DNA from 4 places in the Marinobacter sp. MA genome. Region 2 is predicted to be linked to each of the others. Evidence: predicted binding sites of a transcription regulator. Region 2 holds the regulator's gene; each other region holds the start of a gene.

Region 1 (4,263 bases), 1.0 Mb from region 2:
CTAACGCTTTTGTTTAGCGGCGCCCCGACAGGGGCGTCCAGTGGAGGCCGCAGGCCGGAACGAACTACAACAATTTGTTATATTTCGCTGGGTTTGGCTTCCGGCTCCCGCCGGCCACGCAGTACCAAATATAGCAGCGGCCCTGCAGATACAAACACCGCTGTTATGACGAAGAATGGAATGAGATAGCCCAAACCTTTACCACGGATTTTGGCGTCTTGATACATCCAAACACAAGCCAGCGCGGCCAGGATGTAGAGATCAATGACAACCTGAGCGGTGTCTGGGCTGGACATGAGCTGGGCACCGAAAGCCAAAAGTGACTGGTCTGCGCCCGCCATAACCCAAAAGGTGAAGCCCATGAACAGGCAGAGAACGATTAGGGGTAATGTCGATATTCTCATGATCTTCCTTGATTGAGGTTTAAGAAATATAACGCTGATGATAACCGGCGCCGAAGCGCAGCGGAGGGAACCAAAAGCGGTACGCTTTTGGCGTCCGGTTGACTGCCTTGTTAATCACTGTACTTTTGGACAAGCGACTCAATTTCGTCAACCTTCTCGACTTCCCCATTCCCCAGGTATTTGAAGAAGTGCCCCTCATCATCTCTAAAAACTTCCCCAGAATTGATGACAGTCTGTTTCGAAGAAATTACTTTCAGTTCCCCAGTACTCTGGTCAAGCAGATAGACAACGCCTGCCGAGGTTTCAAAGAGCGAAAAATTGGGTGAGTCTGAAATCGTAGTGTTGTCGCACCCGGCGAGAAAAAGAGCTCCCAGAAAAATCCAAAATTTCATACAAAAGCCTCCCGACGGATTAACGCAGAGGTTACCGGCGCCGGAGCGCCAGCGGAGCGGACCAAAAGCGCCACGCTTTTGGCGTCCGGTTGACCGCCTGGTTATAAATTGGGTGCATCCGGTATCAGCTCGATTTTTCCCAACTTAAACCTCTCAAAAGTATCGCCCTCTTCAAAAGACCAGCCATCTGGCATCTTCGATTTGTAGCCCAACTCAAAATCGAGCTTCTTAGATTCTTCTTTTGTTATTCTGACGATCTTCCAATGTTTTTTGAGCAGGTGAGCTATCTGATCGTGAGAAAGCTTGTCTTCTTTGAGCAACCGGAAACACTCGTTAATTAATACTGCACATGGCACTGCATGTTCGGGATGGTTTTTGGTTTCGTCGGTCACAGATACTGAAGCACCGTAATAGACATAGCGATCTTCAGGATGGAGGAAATAATTGAATATTCGGGTATGGACCACGTCCCGCCCTTCTTCAACTTGGTTGGCGAAATTGTAGACGAGTGCTTTACACGCCCTCAGAAGAATCTCGTCTCTCGTGAAATCAGGCATGCTCTATCCTATTTATAACAGCTAATTATACGAACGCGTTCGTATATCACCCGTTCGTAAAACTCCATTCAAAACGCTCAAAAAAATACAAATTTGTTGAATAAAAACAAGCTCTTGAGCACCATTTACCACGGCTACCGTCGGAGTTATACGCCCTCTTCTGAGCCACTCCTGCTCCCACCATGGGCGTATAACTCCGCCCGTCTTGTTGCAACTTTTCAACCCTATCAGATAGTTACCTTCATTTCTCATGTGATTTTTGGAGTTTTTCGAACGCGTTCGTATAACTCCGGCTACATCAGCCTCTTCACTTCGATTCAAACCGATATTCTGTATATGAAATCAGCATTCAAGGATGAATGGATATGGATGTCCCTACCCCGATACCTGCGCAACCACCCGATATTTAGACAAAGTTCGAGGCTTTATACGCATTCGCCTCTACCCAGAGAGTCGCATTGAACGCATTGGTGTTTTTATACCGGAAATTCCTTGGGACAGCCCTGTCGATAAGAGCTTCTAACTCTCCCAGTTGCTGGCTGGAATTCGCTTAACGTGGATGTGGCTGACAAGCCGGATGGTGGGGCGGATCAGGAACTGAAAGCTGCCAATGATGAACAGCCAGATGGCTGCCTTCTCGTATTCCGGGAACAGAAACAGGATGCTGCCCACCAGGAACCAGATGGCGATGAAGAAGTCGTTGATGATGCTGATTACTTCGTAACGGCGGCGAATGATCAGCTCTTCGTGCCCAAACTTCAGGGTCAGCGGGCTGTCAGTGCGGTCTTCAACCATGCTGCTAAGGATCTCTGTTAGAAAGCGGCGGAATGTTTATTCCGCCGCGACTGGGATTATTGCATGTCGTTGAACGCAGCGTCGGTTCTCGCTGCCAGGATAAAGTCGTTCTTGTGCAGGCCACCTATTTCGTGGCTCCACCAGCTCACGGCGACTTTGCCATATTCCAGAACAATTACAGGGTGATGATCTTCCTCTTCGGCAAGTTCACCAATCTTGGTTGTGAATTTGAGCGCCTTAACAAAGTTCTTGAGCTTGTAGACCTTATGGAGCTGCTCCTCACCGTCAATGTCCAGAATTTCCCAGTCTGGAACATCTTTGTGCAGCTGCTGCTTTTCTTCCTCGGTCGCCTTGGGTGCGTTCGGGCTGCAGGCTTCACAGCTGTGTGCTTTCAGGTCACTCATTTCAACCTCCGTGGTTGATGGCTGTATTACAAGCGTGGGTTGTGCTCCTCGGTTTATCAACCCTTCTCTTGAAATCCGGTTGCTTTCAGAATACTGTATATTTAAACAGTATTTTGAGAGTTTTCATCATGAGCGAGCTTCTGAACACGCTGATGCAGGATGCCCGTGTCTGGCAGGGGCACCGTCATACCCAGACTTCACAGCCGGCAGAACCCACCGGTTACCAGGTGCTGGATAACCAGCTTGGCGGCCTGGGCTGGCCCCGGGGTGCACTGAGCGAATGCCTGTTGGATGCACCGGGTATTGGTGAGCTGCATCTGCTTTTGCCGCTCATGCGGCGGGTGTGCGAAGAGGGCAAAAGCGTGTTCTGGCTGAACCCGCCACATACACCCTACGCCCCCGCCCTGGCCCGGGAAGGTGTGAATCTGGACCAGGTGGTACTGATTCATACCGACGATGAGGGCGATTTCCTGTGGACACTGGAAAACTGCCTGCGTTCACCGGTAACCGGCCTGGTGATGGCCTGGCCGGGGAAGCTGGCCACGCGGGACGTCCGTCGCCTGCAACTGGCCGCCGAAGCTGGCAGCAATGTGTGCGTGCTGTTCCGGGAGCGGCGCTACGCCGAGCAGAATTCTCCGGCTGCCCTGCGTTTGGAACTGGAACCCGATGAGCAGCAGGCTCTCAAGGTGAATGTGCTCAAACGCCGGGGCAGCTGGCCCGGGCAACGCTGTTCACTGGCCATGGCCCAGCGGGCCGATCTCGCATTCCGTGAAACCACCCGGGTTGTCCGGGGCCCCTGGTCGGGTTCAACCAGGTAATAACGCTCCATGCTCTGGCTGTATCTGCATTTCCCGCACCTGGTGCTGGACCATATTCGCCGCACCCGTGAAGATGAGGGCGCCCTGGTGGTGGTTGAAGGCTCTGGCCAGAAGGTGATTCAGGCCTGCCCGGAAGCCAGGAGCCAAGGTATTCGTAGCGGCATGCGCCTGAAAACCGCCATCAGCCTGGCGCCGGATCTGGGTATGGTGCATGCCGATGAAACCCAGGAAGCCAGGATTCTGGAAGATCAGGCCCGCTGGCTGTACCGCTACGCCGCCCATATTGTGCTGGTGCCGCCCGATGGTCTGCTGGCAGAGATTGGCAGCCTGCAAAAACTCTATGGCGGCCTGCCCGCTGTTTGGCAAACCGTGGAACAGGGCCTGAATGAACGCCAGTTGAACGCCTGGATCGGTATTGGCTATACCCCGTTGGCGGCCCGGCTGATTGCCCGTGCTGGCAAGGGGGAATGCACCGCAGACAAAGGCCACATTCTTCGGAACCTGAGCCAGATGCCCCTGCTGGCAGCGGAATTCGACGAGAAAGCCTGTACCCGGCTGCAGCGCCTGGGGCTGAATACGCTGGGAGAGGTGTTTGATTTACCGCCGGGGGAGCTGGCACGGCGGCTGTCTCCGGAACTGCTGGCTTACCTCCAGAAAATCCAGGGCACCCGGCCAGATCCCCGCACACCCTGGCAACCGCCCCACTCGTTCCGGCAACAGGCGGATTTTGTGCAGGAAATCGAACATACCCAGGGGCTGCTGTTTCCGCTCCAGCGCATGCTTGACGAACTGGAAGAGGATCTGTGCTGGCGCCAGCAGGATACCGACAGCCTGCGACTGATTCTGAGGCATCGGCACGCAGAACCAACCAGGCTGCAGATCCGCACATCCGG
Region 2 (4,263 bases):
ACTCGCACAGCCGGGCGCCTTTTTGCCAAATTCAAACGGTCGTTTCAAGTGAATGTTTGTATTTTATTGTGAAACCTCCCCTGGCAGACAGTTGAAGAAATTTGCCGCCAAAAATGGTATGCTGTCGCATTAATTTTCCGGGGTTGCACCCGCGCTGGGGGATTGAAGGTATTCCATGGCCTCGCAATGGCACTCGCAGGTTTCGCAAAAACTCTTTCTCGCCCGCACTCTGCTGGGGCAACTGGATCGACCAACAGTCGAGGGCGTAGGCCATCCCCCCAATGAAGCTGAACAGGCTTTGCGCCGGGAAGCCGCGATCCAGGGGGCGATCGAGTTACTTCTCAGATCCCGGAAATTATTGCTGGTGATGATTGCCAGGTTGTACCAGAAAAAATCAGAAGAGCCTGACACTCTGGATGAACTGGCCTCGCTGATCGGACCGGAACCGAATGAAATAAGTCGGCTCAGAGACCTGGAACAGCGCTCAGGCAGCTGGTGGAACCATCTGGAACAACTGGAACGCTCTCAGAGCCGACCGCCAGCAACCAAAAAAACCGTGAGCGCGGAGAACATTATTGCGGTAGCCGCCGACACCGGCCCGGATCGCTCCGCGGCGGCCTTGCTGAAAACACTGAATGCCGTCAAACACTTTGCCGACGATCTGGAAGACCAGCACAGCGAGTGGTGAACCGCTCCAATTGCCGGTTACACTGATCTGATTAACTTGAAGGTTTACTGAATGTCACCATCGTTTTTTGAAATTGTGCAACTGACCAACGGCGATTACGCCCTGCGCCGCATTGACGATGACAGTGCGCCACTGGTGAAGATCTCATTCTCGGAGGAAGCCCGGGAAATGATGGAAGACCGTGATATGTCTGTTGCTAAAGCAATGATCGCCGCAGGTATCGAGGCGGTCGGAAATGTTGCCCACGATATCGACTGGGAAGACGACGAACTGGACGCTTCAGACGCCCAGCCCTCCTACACTCTCCACTGAGTCATTAACGCTGCCTGAGAACGACCCCATGGCTGTTGCCTTCGGCAGAGGCTTTTTGCAGGGACTCAAAGGCAGCGCGGCCCAGTTTACGGGTCCACATGACCACAGCATGGCAGGTGCCTGCACTGAGGGCTCGCTCGGCCAGTTCCTGCGCGGAATAATCCGACGTTGAACGAAGCACTAGCAACTCACCAGCCACGATCCCATGCATTTTCTGCCACTTGCTGACCAATGCCTGAGGCGGATCAATCCAGGCCAGCCAGCGCTTTTCCTGGTTCAGCTGCGTCAGCATGGGCAACAGCAACTGAAAGTTTTCCACCTGGCCTTCCGGCAAGATGATTTCCGTCACATTGCCAGAGACCTTGGTCTCGTTGGATTCCGGAGAACGTCGGGCACGAATGACAGAGCGTCGCTCGCGGGCGGCGGTTGCCGGCACTGAACAGGACAGAGCATTGGGATTGTAAGCCAGATTCTGATTAAAGCTCATTTGTTCCATAATTCACCCGTTTTCCAATCTATCTGAGGTTATCCGTACTGATCAGTGCAGATCAGAGCGTCGGATAACACCCACACCCAGGCCTTCGATGAACAATTCCTGCTCGGTAAGGTCTACTTCAATGGGTGCGAATTCTTCGTTCTCGGCAATCAGGTAGACTTTCGAGCCTTCCTTGCGGAAACGCTTTACCGTAACCTCATCGCCGACCCGGGCAACGACCACCTGGCCGTTGTGAACATCCTGGGTGCTGTGCACTGCCAGCAAATCGCCATCAAGAATGCCGATATCTTTCATACTCATGCCCCGGACCCGCAGTAGATAATCTGCCGAGGGCGAGAAGAACTCGGGCTGGAGCGTGCAGTGATCCTCAACGTGCTCCTGGGCCAGGATCGGACTACCAGCGGCAACCTGCCCGATCACCGGCAGCCCAAGATCCTCCTCTGCCTCTGGCAGCCGGATACCGCGGCTGGCCCCTGGCACCATCTCAATGGCCCCCTTCCGAGCCAGCGCACGAAGATGCTCCTCTGCAGCATTGGCCGAACGAAAACCCAGTTCAGCTGCGATTTCAGCACGAGTTGGCGGATAGCCGGTCTCATCGACGTAGCGGCGTATGATATCCAGTACCTGTGACTGCCTTGCTGTGAGTTTCATCAAGCTACTCCGTTGTATCGGGGTCGGTGCCAGTATCCGCAGTCCGGGAATGCCTGCTCCGGATAGCCTGCTTCAGGCGCCCTGTTTTTTTATACAGTAAACTGACTATATACAGTGTTTTATCCAGTGTAAAGTCAGGCCCGTGATTTTCTTGCATTGGGTTAACCATGATGATCAGCAGCGGTGTGATATGGTTAGTGTTCAAGCCCTCACAAGTCAGGAAGTAGCATGACGCAAGCCAGTAGTTGCAGGATGCCTGATATCCTAGAGACAAACGAAGGCCGGGAACGCCGCGTGGGTGTCGAGATCGAATTGTCTGGTCTGGGCTACGATGAACTGGTCACCCTGGCAGCAAGGCTTCTTGAAGGGACGCCGGTGCTCCAGTCACGCTACGTGACCAAGCTGGAGACCGCACTCGGCGAATTCACAGTGGAACTGGATTCCGACCCGATCAAGGACCTTGATCTGGCCGATGAACGCCTGCCTCAGTCGATCCGGGAACTGGGCGGCCAGGCGATGGATGTGATTGATGCTGCCGCAGAACGGGTTGTGCCCCTGGAAATCATCAGCCCACCCCTGCCTTTCTCCAGCCTGGAGACTATCGAATCTCTCGTTGAAGACCTCAGGAAAGCAGGCGCTCTGGGCAGCCGGGATGCCATCTATTTTGCCTTCGGCCTCCAGTTGAACCCGGAACTGCCCGATCTCAGCCCGGAAACAATGGTTCGATACTTCCAGGCGTTCGCGGCGCTTTACGACTGGCTCAAAGACCGGCATCAACTGGATGTCAGCCGCAAATTCACCACCTATATCGAACCCTGGCATGGGCGCTATACCGAGCTTTTGATGGAAGACAACTACCGGCCCAACCTCGGTGAGCTGATGGAGGACTACCTGGAGTTCAACCCAACCAGGAACCGGGCGCTTGACCTGCTGCCTCTGTTTGCTCACCTGGACAGTGAGCGTCTTGAGCGTCATGTTCACGATCCGCGGATCAAGAGCCGGCCAACCCTGCACTACCGGCTGCCGGATTGCGACATCGATAATCCGGATTGGCATTTTTCTACCGTGTGGAACGATTGGGTGGTACTGGAGCAATTGGCCAACAATCCGGACGACCTGGCGGACATGCGGCGGCTGTTCCGGGAGCGACGGAAGCTCAACCTGCATAACCTGACCCACAGCTGGCAGGAAACCACCGACGACTGGTTGGCCAAGAACGGGTATGTCTGAGCCGTTTCCCGAACAGGAACTTGAGGTTCCCGGCCTGACCATTGGCATAAGTGGTCCTGCTCGCAAAAGCCTGGCCCATCGCCTGATCAGCCTTGGATTGCGTCTTCACGGCGCTCGTACCCACTACATTCGTCCCGGGTCGCGGGTGGCCGTAGCAATGCTTGATGGCCTGGTGCTCTCCGGCGGCACCCATGTCCATCCTGAGCGATATGGCCAGGAACCCCAGGTTACCGCAAACTATGATCGCAAACGGGATGCGACCGATCAGTCGCTGCTGGAGCAGGCCGAGGCCATTGGCATTCCCGTGCTGGGGATTTGCCGCGGCGCGCAATTCATTAACGTTTTTCATGGCGGATCGTTGTGCCAGAACGTGACCCCGCTGAGGGTCAACACCCGGCATCGGCCTCTGCTGTTGCCCCTGCAAACGGTGCGACTGGTAACGCAAAGCCGGCTTGAACAAGCCATGCGCTCGCCTGTGATCGGCGCCAACCGCATTCACAGCCAGGCGATCAAACGCCTGGGCCAAAATCTGCGTGTAACCGCCGTGGATAATGATCTTTTTGTGCAGGCCATTGAAAGCACGCAAGGTCAGTGGCTGACGGGCATCCAGTGGCATCCTGAATATCTGCTTTACCACGGTGGGCACCGGCGCATTTTTGGCCAGTTCGTGGATGCCGCCCGCCGATTCAAACTGGCGCGCCTGGAACCGGATTCCGGCGAAGCCTGATCCATCAACGGTTGCCAAAGGAGGCAATGTCATGAACGGAAGGAACCCCAAGCTCCGTTTTAACCTGAAATCCCGTTTCCTTATTGCCCTGGCTCTCACAGTGCCAACCCTGGCGATGGCGGGCGAGGTGACGCTCACCGGTGAAGGCAGTGTCCGATA
Region 3 (4,263 bases), 820 kb from region 2:
CAGGTGTGACACGGGTTGACCGTTCAATGGCGGCTTCATCATACCGGAAGCCGTGAGGCACACCAAAGAGTGAATAGTAACATGTCATCTGAAAACGCCGAATTACGAAAAGTCGGTCTGAAAGTGACGCTGCCACGCGTAAAGATCTTCAACATCCTGGAGACTGCGGAGGAGCATCATCTTAGCGCCGAAGATGTGTACAAGAAGCTTCTGGATCAAGGCGATGACGTGGGGCTGGCAACAGTCTACCGGGTGCTGACCCAGTTTGAGGCGGCGGGCCTGGTTCTCCGCCACAACTTCGAAGGCGGCCACGCCGTTTTCGAGATGGCTGGCGACGATCACCACGACCACATGGTTTGCACCCAGACTGGTGAAGTTGTCGAGTTCGTCGACGAGATCATTGAAGAGCGCCAGAAGAAGATCGCCGAAGAGCACGGCTACGAAATCGTCGATCACAGCCTGATTTTGTACGTAAAGCCCATCAAGTCCTGAACCTGATCCAGTCAGCCTGACAAAAAAAGGGGCGGGTTTTGCCCGCCCCAACAGCTCTCAGGATCGAGAGGGGTAGTGGATCGTTGCGTGCGGCTCAGTGATGAGTTGCCTGCCCCTTCGAAAACATTTCCCGGGCATGAGCGATCGTGTGTTCGGTCATGTCAACGCCTCCCAGCATTCTCGCCACTTCACTGATTCTGCCCTGATCGTCCAGCGTCTCGATTTTCGAAAAGGTTGCATCCTGCTCGGTAAACTTGCTGACAAACAGGTGCTGATGGCACTGGGCTGCTACCTGCGGCAGGTGGGTAACGCACAATACCTGGCCATTGCTGCCAAGCGTCCGGAGCAGTCGGCCAACCACTTCGGCCGTGCCACCGCCAATGCCTACGTCCACCTCATCGAAGACCAGGGTAGGTGTGGTTGAGGTCTGGGCGACCACCACCTGGATGGCAAGACTGATCCGTGAAAGCTCGCCGCCGGAGGCCACTTTGGCCAGTGGCCGCGCCGGCTGGCCCGGATTGGCACTGACCAGGAATTCTACTTCTTCCAGCCCATGAGGTGCCGGCTCCTCACCGTTGTTACGATTCAGGTGGGTAATGAACTGCATGTTGGGCATGCTCAGCTGGGCAAGTTCGGCTGCGACCCGCTGATCGAGTTCGGCTGCTGCTTTGGCGCGGGCCTCTGACAGCTTGCCGGCCAGATCGTCGAAACGTCCTCGTTGGCTTTCCAGCTCTGCTTCCAGTTGTTCCAGGCTGCCTTCGCCCCCGTCCAATTCCGCCAGCTCCGCGCTCAGGCGCTGATGCAATTCCGGTAATTCCTCCGGTGTGATCCGGTGTTTGCGAGCCATCTGGTAAATAGCGCTAAGCCGCTCTTCCACTTCCGCCAGGCGAGCCGGATCGGCCTCATAATCTTCGACAAAATGACGCAGGTTGTCGCCGGCTTCGCTGATCTGGATCTGGGCTTCGTTCAACATCTGGATGGTGTCGGCCAGCGCGGGCACGTCCACGGGAAGCTGTTCCAGTTGTTGCAGTGCCTGGCGAACCAGGTCGGCTGCGCTGGTCTCATCTTCGGTGCAAAGCAGCGCAGCCTGGTGGCTGCTGTGCAGAACCGCGTCGGCCTGGCTCAGTTGCGCCTGCTCTTGTTCCAGTTGTTCCTGTTCGCCGTCTTCCAGAGCCAGGCGGTCCAGTTCTTCCACCTGGTAACGCAGCAGTTGCAGCTTGGCCTCCGCTTCGTCGGCGTTCTGCCGGCGCTCGGTCAGCCGTTGGCGGATCTGGTTCCAGGTTTTCCAGGCCTCGTGGGTGTCGGCGGCCAGGGCTTCAACGCCGGCAAACTCGTCCACCAGTTTGCGGTGGGTGTCCTTGCGTAACAGCGACTGATGTTGATGCTGGCTGTGAATGTCCATCAACAGCCCGCCAAGTTCCTTCAAATGGTTCAGTGGGCAGGGCTGGCCATTGATGTAGGCCCGGGAGCGGCCATCCTTGCTGATCACCCGGCGCAGGATGCAGTCGTTGTCGTCATCCAGTTCGTGCTGGGCCAGCCATTCGCCCGCTTCGGGAATATTGGACACATCGAAGGTGGCGGTAATATCAGCGCGCTTGGCGCCATGGCGGACAGCTCCGGCATCTGCGCGCCCGCCCATGGCCAGGCCCAGGGCGTCCAGTACGATAGATTTGCCAGCGCCGGTCTCGCCGGTGAGCGCCGTCATGCCCTTGTTGAACTGGAGTTCCACCCGTTCGGCGATGGCGTAATTGGAAACCGTAAGTTGAGTCAGCATGCAGATAACCTCCGCGTTTTTCCTGAGACCGGCAAAACACTGTGGATGTATACAGTTGCTGTGAATATATACAGGGTTTTTGTTGTTTGCAAATCGGCGGATGGGATTTTCTTCAGGAATGCAGGCATTGGTGGTTGAAACCTGAAGAGCGGGCCCCATATCCGTTCGCAACGACATTTTCCGGCTCGCTGCGGCCGGAGCCCATGTTTAACCGGCCACTGACAGCGGGCCGCATTCGAACAAGCAGGAGTAGCCATGAGCACTGACGAGAACCGGAACGAGCACGAGGAACTGAATGAAGCCCTCGAGGCTGCCAAAGAGGAAGCCCAATCTGCCGAAGGCGAGGCTGGAGAAAACGGCGAAGTCTCCGAAGTGGAAGCGCTCAAGGCTCAGGTTCAGGAGTTTCAGGAGCAGATGCTGCGCTCCCAGGCGGAGATGCAGAACGTTCGGCGTCGCGCCGAAATTGATGTGGAAAAAGCTCACAAGTTTGCCCTTGAAAAGTTCGTCAAGGAGTTGCTGCCGGTTGCGGACAGTCTTGAGAAGGCGGTCGAGAGCACCGAAGGGCACGAGGAATCGGGCGAGTTGGTGGCGTCCATCCGTGAAGGTGTGGAAATGACACTGAACCTGTTCATGTCCAGCCTGAAGAAGTTCAACGTTGAGCAGCTTAACCCTGTGGGCGAACCGTTCGATCCCCAACAGCACGAAGCCATGTCCATGGTGCCCGCGCCTGATGCAGAACCAAACAGTGTGGTTGCCGTGGTTCAGAAAGGCTATCTGCTGAATGGTCGGGTTGTGCGGCCGGCGATGGTGATGGTCGCCAAGTCGGAAGACGCACCAAAAATTGATGAGCAGGCTTGAAAAGCCGATTAAAGCGCCAATATAGCCAGTAAATAGCGAAAGCGGAGGCTAATCCCCTCCGGGAAAGCATTCAGAAGAATTGGAGTGACTCAATGAGCAAAATTATCGGTATCGATCTGGGAACGACCAACTCCTGTGTTGCCATCATGGATGGCGATAAGGTGAAGGTAATTGAAAACGCCGAGGGTGATCGCACCACCCCGTCCATCATTGCCTATACCGATGATGGTGAAACTCTGGTTGGCCAGTCAGCCAAGCGTCAGGCGGTAACCAACCCGAACAATACCCTGTACGCCATCAAGCGTCTGATCGGTCGTCGTTTCGAAGACGATGTTGTTCAGAAAGACATCAAGATGGTGCCTTACAAAATTACCAAGGCGGACAACGGTGACGCCTGGGTAGAAGTGAAAGGCGAAAAGATGGCGCCGCCGCAGGTGTCTGCAGAAGTTCTCAAGAAAATGAAGAAGACTGCAGAAGACTACCTGGGTGAGAAAGTGACCGAAGCGGTTATCACCGTGCCGGCCTACTTCAACGATAGCCAGCGTCAGGCTACCAAGGATGCAGGCAAGATCGCCGGTCTGGAAGTAAAGCGGATCATCAACGAGCCGACCGCGGCCGCCCTGGCCTATGGCCTGGACAAGAAGAGCGGCGACCGCACCGTGGCCGTGTACGACCTGGGTGGTGGTACTTTCGACCTGTCCATCATCGAAATTGCCGATGTTGACGGCGAGCACCAGTTCGAGGTTCTGGCCACCAACGGTGATACTTTCCTCGGTGGTGAAGACTTCGACCTGAAAATCATCGAGTACCTGGCAGACCAGTTCAAGAAAGACAGCGGCATCGACCTGCGTGGCGACTCCCTGGCGATGCAGCGTCTGAAAGAAGCTGGCGAGAAAGCGAAAATCGAGCTTTCCAGCAGCCAGCAGACCGACGTGAACCTGCCGTACATTACGGCCGATGCGTCCGGTCCCAAGCACATGAACGTGAAGCTGACCCGTGCCAAGCTGGAATCCCTGGTGGAAGACCTGGTCCAGCGCAGTCTTGAGCCCTGTAAGGTGGCTCTGGAAGACGCAGGCATGAAGGCCGGTGAAATCGACGAGGTTATCCTGGTCGGCGGTCAGACCCGTATGCCGCTGGTT
Region 4 (4,263 bases), 1.4 Mb from region 2:
CTTACCAGGCGGGTTATCGCGTCAGCGTCCAGTTCAGCTATTGCCTGGACAAAAAAGGCTATTCGCGCACCGTCGACAATGCTCTCTCCCGCATCGAAGGCTTCTACAACCGGTTTGCCAGCTGATCCGGTTCCGGGCTCACACCAGCCCCGCGTCAAGGCTGGCAGCGACGTACATCCCTAACTCGCGACACTGATCTTCAAACTCATCGCGGTACTCACCCCTGCAGATCATAGGCTCCTGTATCAGCTTCCAGCGCAGACCCGTCGTAATGCTTTCGATTGCCCGATTGGTGCCCGTTCCGTCATGGCCGGCCCGAATGTAATAGGCAAAGGGCAACCCCTGGGTTTTCTCGAGGCAGGGATAGTAGCTGCGGTCGAAGAAGTCCTTCAGGGCCCCACTCATATACCCGAGATTCTCAGTGGTGCCCAGAATGATAGCGTCGCAGGCCAGAATGTCTTCAGGCCCCGCATCCAGAGGTGCCATTACCTTGACTTCGACGCTTTCGATGTCTTCATGGCGTGCGCCCTGCTCAGCCGCCTCCCTGAGCTTGAGAGTATTCGGGGAAGGCGCATGAGCGATGATCAATAATCTCTTTTTTGCTTCCATACCGACTCTGATCTGTATCTGAAGAGCAAAGAAACCCAATACTCACCGAGTATGAATTCATTGTGATACCAGCTCAAACCAGAGGAACGGACAGCAAGCACAGATGATCATTATTTGAGCAGCACAGAGACGAAATTAAGAGATCTGTTACGAGAACATTTAAACCATCTGAACGGATACCCTGCAAAGACTCCTGCTTACTATGGACTGAACAGTCAAAGGAGGAGAAATCAATGCATTTTCCCAACAGCAAAAAACTGCAGACTCTCTATCGTCAAATGAAATACAGAAGGTGGATCAGAATCCAGCTGCAACAGGCTGGAGGGGCAGATTACCTCAGGCGCCTGGAAGTCGACATCGGTGCTGAACCGGGTCACTTCAGGAGAGAGCTGGAAAGAAGACTGATACCTGAAAGGAAAGCCGAAGGTAACGGTGGTGCGGCAGGTCTGGATCTACACCTGCCGCCCCTGACATCACTGAGGAAGGTTTAGAGAAGCTCGCCGTTCGCTTCTGCGGGCGCCTCTTCAGCATCTTTCTTCGAGACCGGCTTGGGCATCAGCTTGTCACGAACCTTGGCTTCAATCTCGTTAGCAATGTCCATGTTTTCCTCCAGGAACTTGCAGGCATTCGCCTTGCCCTGGCCGATCTTGTCGCCGTTGTAGGCGTACCAGGCGCCGGATTTATCCACAAAGCCTTCCTTGACCCCCATATCCAGGACTTCCGCCATGTGGTAAATGCCCTTGCCGTACATGATCTGGAACTCGGCCTGTTTGAACGGCGGGGACACCTTGTTCTTGACCACTTTCACGCGGGTCTCGTTACCCACCACCTCGTCGCCGTCTTTAACGGAACCGATACGGCGGATATCCAGGCGCACAGAGGAATAGAATTTCAGGGCGTTACCACCGGTGGTGGTTTCCGGGCTGCCGAACATGACGCCGATCTTCATACGGATCTGGTTGATGAAGATCATCAGGCAGTTGGCATGCTTGACGTTACCCGTCAGTTTCCGCAGCGCCTGGGACATCAGTCGCGCCTGCAGGCCAACGTGGCTGTCGCCCATTTCACCCTCAATTTCCGCTTTCGGTGTCAGGGCCGCCACGGAGTCAACGATGATCACGTCAACCGCATTGGAACGCACCAGCATGTCGGCGATTTCCAGGGCCTGTTCACCGGTATCCGGCTGGGACACCAGAAGATCGTCCACATTCACGCCCAGCTTCTCGGCGTAGACCGGGTCGAGGGCGTGTTCGGCGTCGACAAACGCACAGGTTTTACCCGCCTTCTGTGCCTCGGCAATCACCTGCAGGGTAAGCGTGGTTTTACCGGAACTCTCAGGGCCGTAGATTTCACAGATTCGACCGTAAGGCAGACCGCCAATACCCAGGGCAACGTCCAGGCCCAGAGAACCGGTGGAGACCGCAGGAATGGCTTCGCGGGGCTGGTCACCCATTTTCATCACGGCGCCCTTGCCGAACTGGCGCTCGATCTGCCCAAGTGCTGCGCTCAATGCTTTCTTGCGGTTGTCTTCCATCAGTGCAAACCCTCTGTCGCCTGGGCCGCCGGGCCCCAATCAAGGCCGGCAGCGAAATAGTGGATCGGGAATCTCTACAGCTTGACCAGTCAATTCCCTGTATATTTGAACAGTATTAAAACATAACCCGGAGAGGAGACCAACCCCTGCGGATGTGAAAGCCGTCAGAGTTCGCCCACAAAATCGCTAACCCCTTGAAGAGCAAACAGAACGGCCTGGCGGCGGACCTGATCACGGTCGCCCTCGAAGTGCTTTACCAGCGCCACGGTGGTGGCCGGACTGCTGCCCCAGGCGAACCAGACGGTACCGACAGGCTTATCCTCGCTGCCACCGCCAGGCCCGGCAACGCCACTGATGGCCACGGCAACGTCGGCATCTGTTGCCACCAGGGCGCCGGCCACCATTTCCCGCACCACCGGCTCGCTGACCGCACCATGCTCATCCAGCGACTTCCGGGTCACGCCCAGGAGCCCCTGCTTGGCCTCATTGCTGTAGGTTACCAGACCGCCGAGCACATAGGCCGAAGACCCCGCCCGGTCGGTCAGCACCTTGGCAACCCAGCCGCCGGTACAACTTTCTGCCGTAGCCACTGTACGGCCGGTGCGCAGCAACCGCTCACCGAGGCGATTGCCTGCGTCCTCCAATTCCTGATCGCTGGCCAGCATAATGACCTCCTTCATTTCATCGCGGCGGTTATTTTCTTACAATTCACGCCTTCATCCAAAGCAAGGCTAACGGACCCGTTCATGTCAGCAGCTCAGACCGATCTTTCCAAGCACACCCCGATGATGCAGCAATACCTGAAGATCAAGGGCCAACACCCCAATGAACTGGTGTTCTACCGCATGGGGGATTTCTACGAGCTGTTTTACGAAGACGCCAAGAAAGCGGCCGAGCTAATGGACATCACCCTCACGGCCAGGGGCCAGTCCGGGGGCAACCCGATCCCCATGGCCGGCATCCCCTATCACTCTTCTGAGGGTTACATTGCCCGCCTGGTTCGGGCAGGTCAATCCATCGCCATCTGCGAGCAGATCGGTGACCCTGCCACCAGCAAGGGACCGGTTGAGCGCCAGGTGGTTCGGATCGTCACACCGGGGACCCTGAGTGACGACGCCTATCTTGAGGATCGCCGTGACAACCTTCTGGTCGCCATATATAACCACCGGGAACAGTTCGGTTTTGCCTCGCTCGACATCTCCAGCGGCCGCTTTGCGGTATCAGAGCTGGAGAACCTGGAAGCCCTGCAGGGCGAACTCCAGCGCCTGCGTCCGGCGGAAATTCTGATCAGCGAGGATTTTCCCTACGAGGAAATACTGGAGGGCTTCACCGGTATCCGCCGTCAGGGCCCCTGGCTGTTCGAATCCGACACGGCCCGCCGGGTGATTACCCAGCAACTGCAGGTGAGAGATCTGACCGGTTTTGGCTGTGAGGACCTCAATCTGGCCGTCTGTGCCGCCGGTTGTCTGCTGCAGTACGCCAGGGAAACCCAGCGAACCGCCCTGCCCCATATCCGCAAGCTGACCCGCGAACGCAGGGATGAAGCGGTGATTCTGGATGCCGCCAGCCGTCGCAATCTGGAAATCGACACTAACCTGATGGGCGGCCATCAATACACCCTGGCCTGGGTGATGGACCGCACAGCCACGGCCATGGGTGGCCGGGAGCTTCGCCGCTGGCTGAACCGCCCGTTGCGGGACGTGGAGACTGTCCGTCAGCGCCAACAGGCGGTTTCGGCACTGCTGGACGGGTTTCATTACGAACCGGTACACGACCTGCTGAAAGCCGTGGGCGACATTGAGCGGGTATTGGCGCGAGTTGCCCTGCGCTCAGCGCGACCTCGGGACCTCGCACGACTACGGGATGCCTTCCAGGCCCTGCCGGACCTGCAGGAAACCCTGAAACCGGTCAACTCCCACCACGTCGTCAAACTGGCCACCATCATTGGCGAATACCCGGAACTCGCAGACCTGCTGGAGCGTTCGATCATCGATAATCCGCCGGTTGTGATCCGCGACGGCGGAGTGATCCGGGAAGGGTTTGACGAAGAGCTGGACGAGTTGCGCAATATCAGCGAGAACGCCGGCCAGTACCTGCTGGATGTGGAAACACGTGAACGG

The links. Region 2 encodes LexA, which represses DNA repair genes until DNA is damaged. Its sites were predicted from a motif close to CTGTNTNNNNANACAG; they were not measured.
Region 1: the regulator LexA is predicted to act here: its motif matches at 2,646-2,661, upstream of imuA (translesion DNA synthesis-associated protein ImuA).
Region 3: the regulator LexA is predicted to act here: its motif matches at 2,325-2,340, upstream of recN (DNA repair protein RecN).
Region 4: the regulator LexA is predicted to act here: its motif matches at 2,241-2,256, upstream of recA (recombinase RecA).

What each region holds. Positions count from the first base shown of each region.
Region 1 covers NZ_CP103058.1:1,781,473-1,785,735, reverse strand. The annotation lists gene NUW46_RS08360 (DUF2834 domain-containing protein) at 78-404, opposite strand; gene NUW46_RS08355 (hypothetical protein) at 515-796, opposite strand; gene NUW46_RS08350 (hypothetical protein) at 898-1,353, opposite strand; gene NUW46_RS08345 (YrhK family protein) at 1,873-2,148, opposite strand; gene NUW46_RS08340 (4a-hydroxytetrahydrobiopterin dehydratase) at 2,205-2,552, opposite strand; gene imuA (translesion DNA synthesis-associated protein ImuA) at 2,681-3,370, shown strand; gene NUW46_RS08330 (Y-family DNA polymerase) at 3,380-4,263, shown strand, end outside.
Region 2 covers NZ_CP103058.1:2,808,738-2,813,000, forward strand. The annotation lists gene NUW46_RS13005 (DUF6586 family protein) at 176-688, shown strand; gene NUW46_RS13010 (hypothetical protein) at 740-1,000, shown strand; gene NUW46_RS13015 (cell division inhibitor SulA) at 1,005-1,496, opposite strand; gene lexA (transcriptional repressor LexA) at 1,539-2,150, opposite strand; gene NUW46_RS13025 (amidoligase family protein) at 2,376-3,377, shown strand; gene NUW46_RS13030 (gamma-glutamyl-gamma-aminobutyrate hydrolase family protein) at 3,370-4,104, shown strand; gene NUW46_RS13035 (SIMPL domain-containing protein) at 4,136-4,263, shown strand, end outside.
Region 3 covers NZ_CP103058.1:3,631,755-3,636,017, reverse strand. The annotation lists gene fur (ferric iron uptake transcriptional regulator) at 82-492, shown strand; gene recN (DNA repair protein RecN) at 587-2,266, opposite strand; gene grpE (nucleotide exchange factor GrpE) at 2,522-3,124, shown strand; gene dnaK (molecular chaperone DnaK) at 3,217-4,263, shown strand, end outside.
Region 4 covers NZ_CP103058.1:1,428,505-1,432,767, reverse strand. The annotation lists gene NUW46_RS06745 (PilZ domain-containing protein) at 1-125, shown strand, start outside; gene NUW46_RS06740 (flavodoxin family protein) at 139-609, opposite strand; gene recA (recombinase RecA) at 1,097-2,143, opposite strand; gene pncC (nicotinamide-nucleotide amidase) at 2,308-2,808, opposite strand; gene mutS (DNA mismatch repair protein MutS) at 2,890-4,263, shown strand, end outside.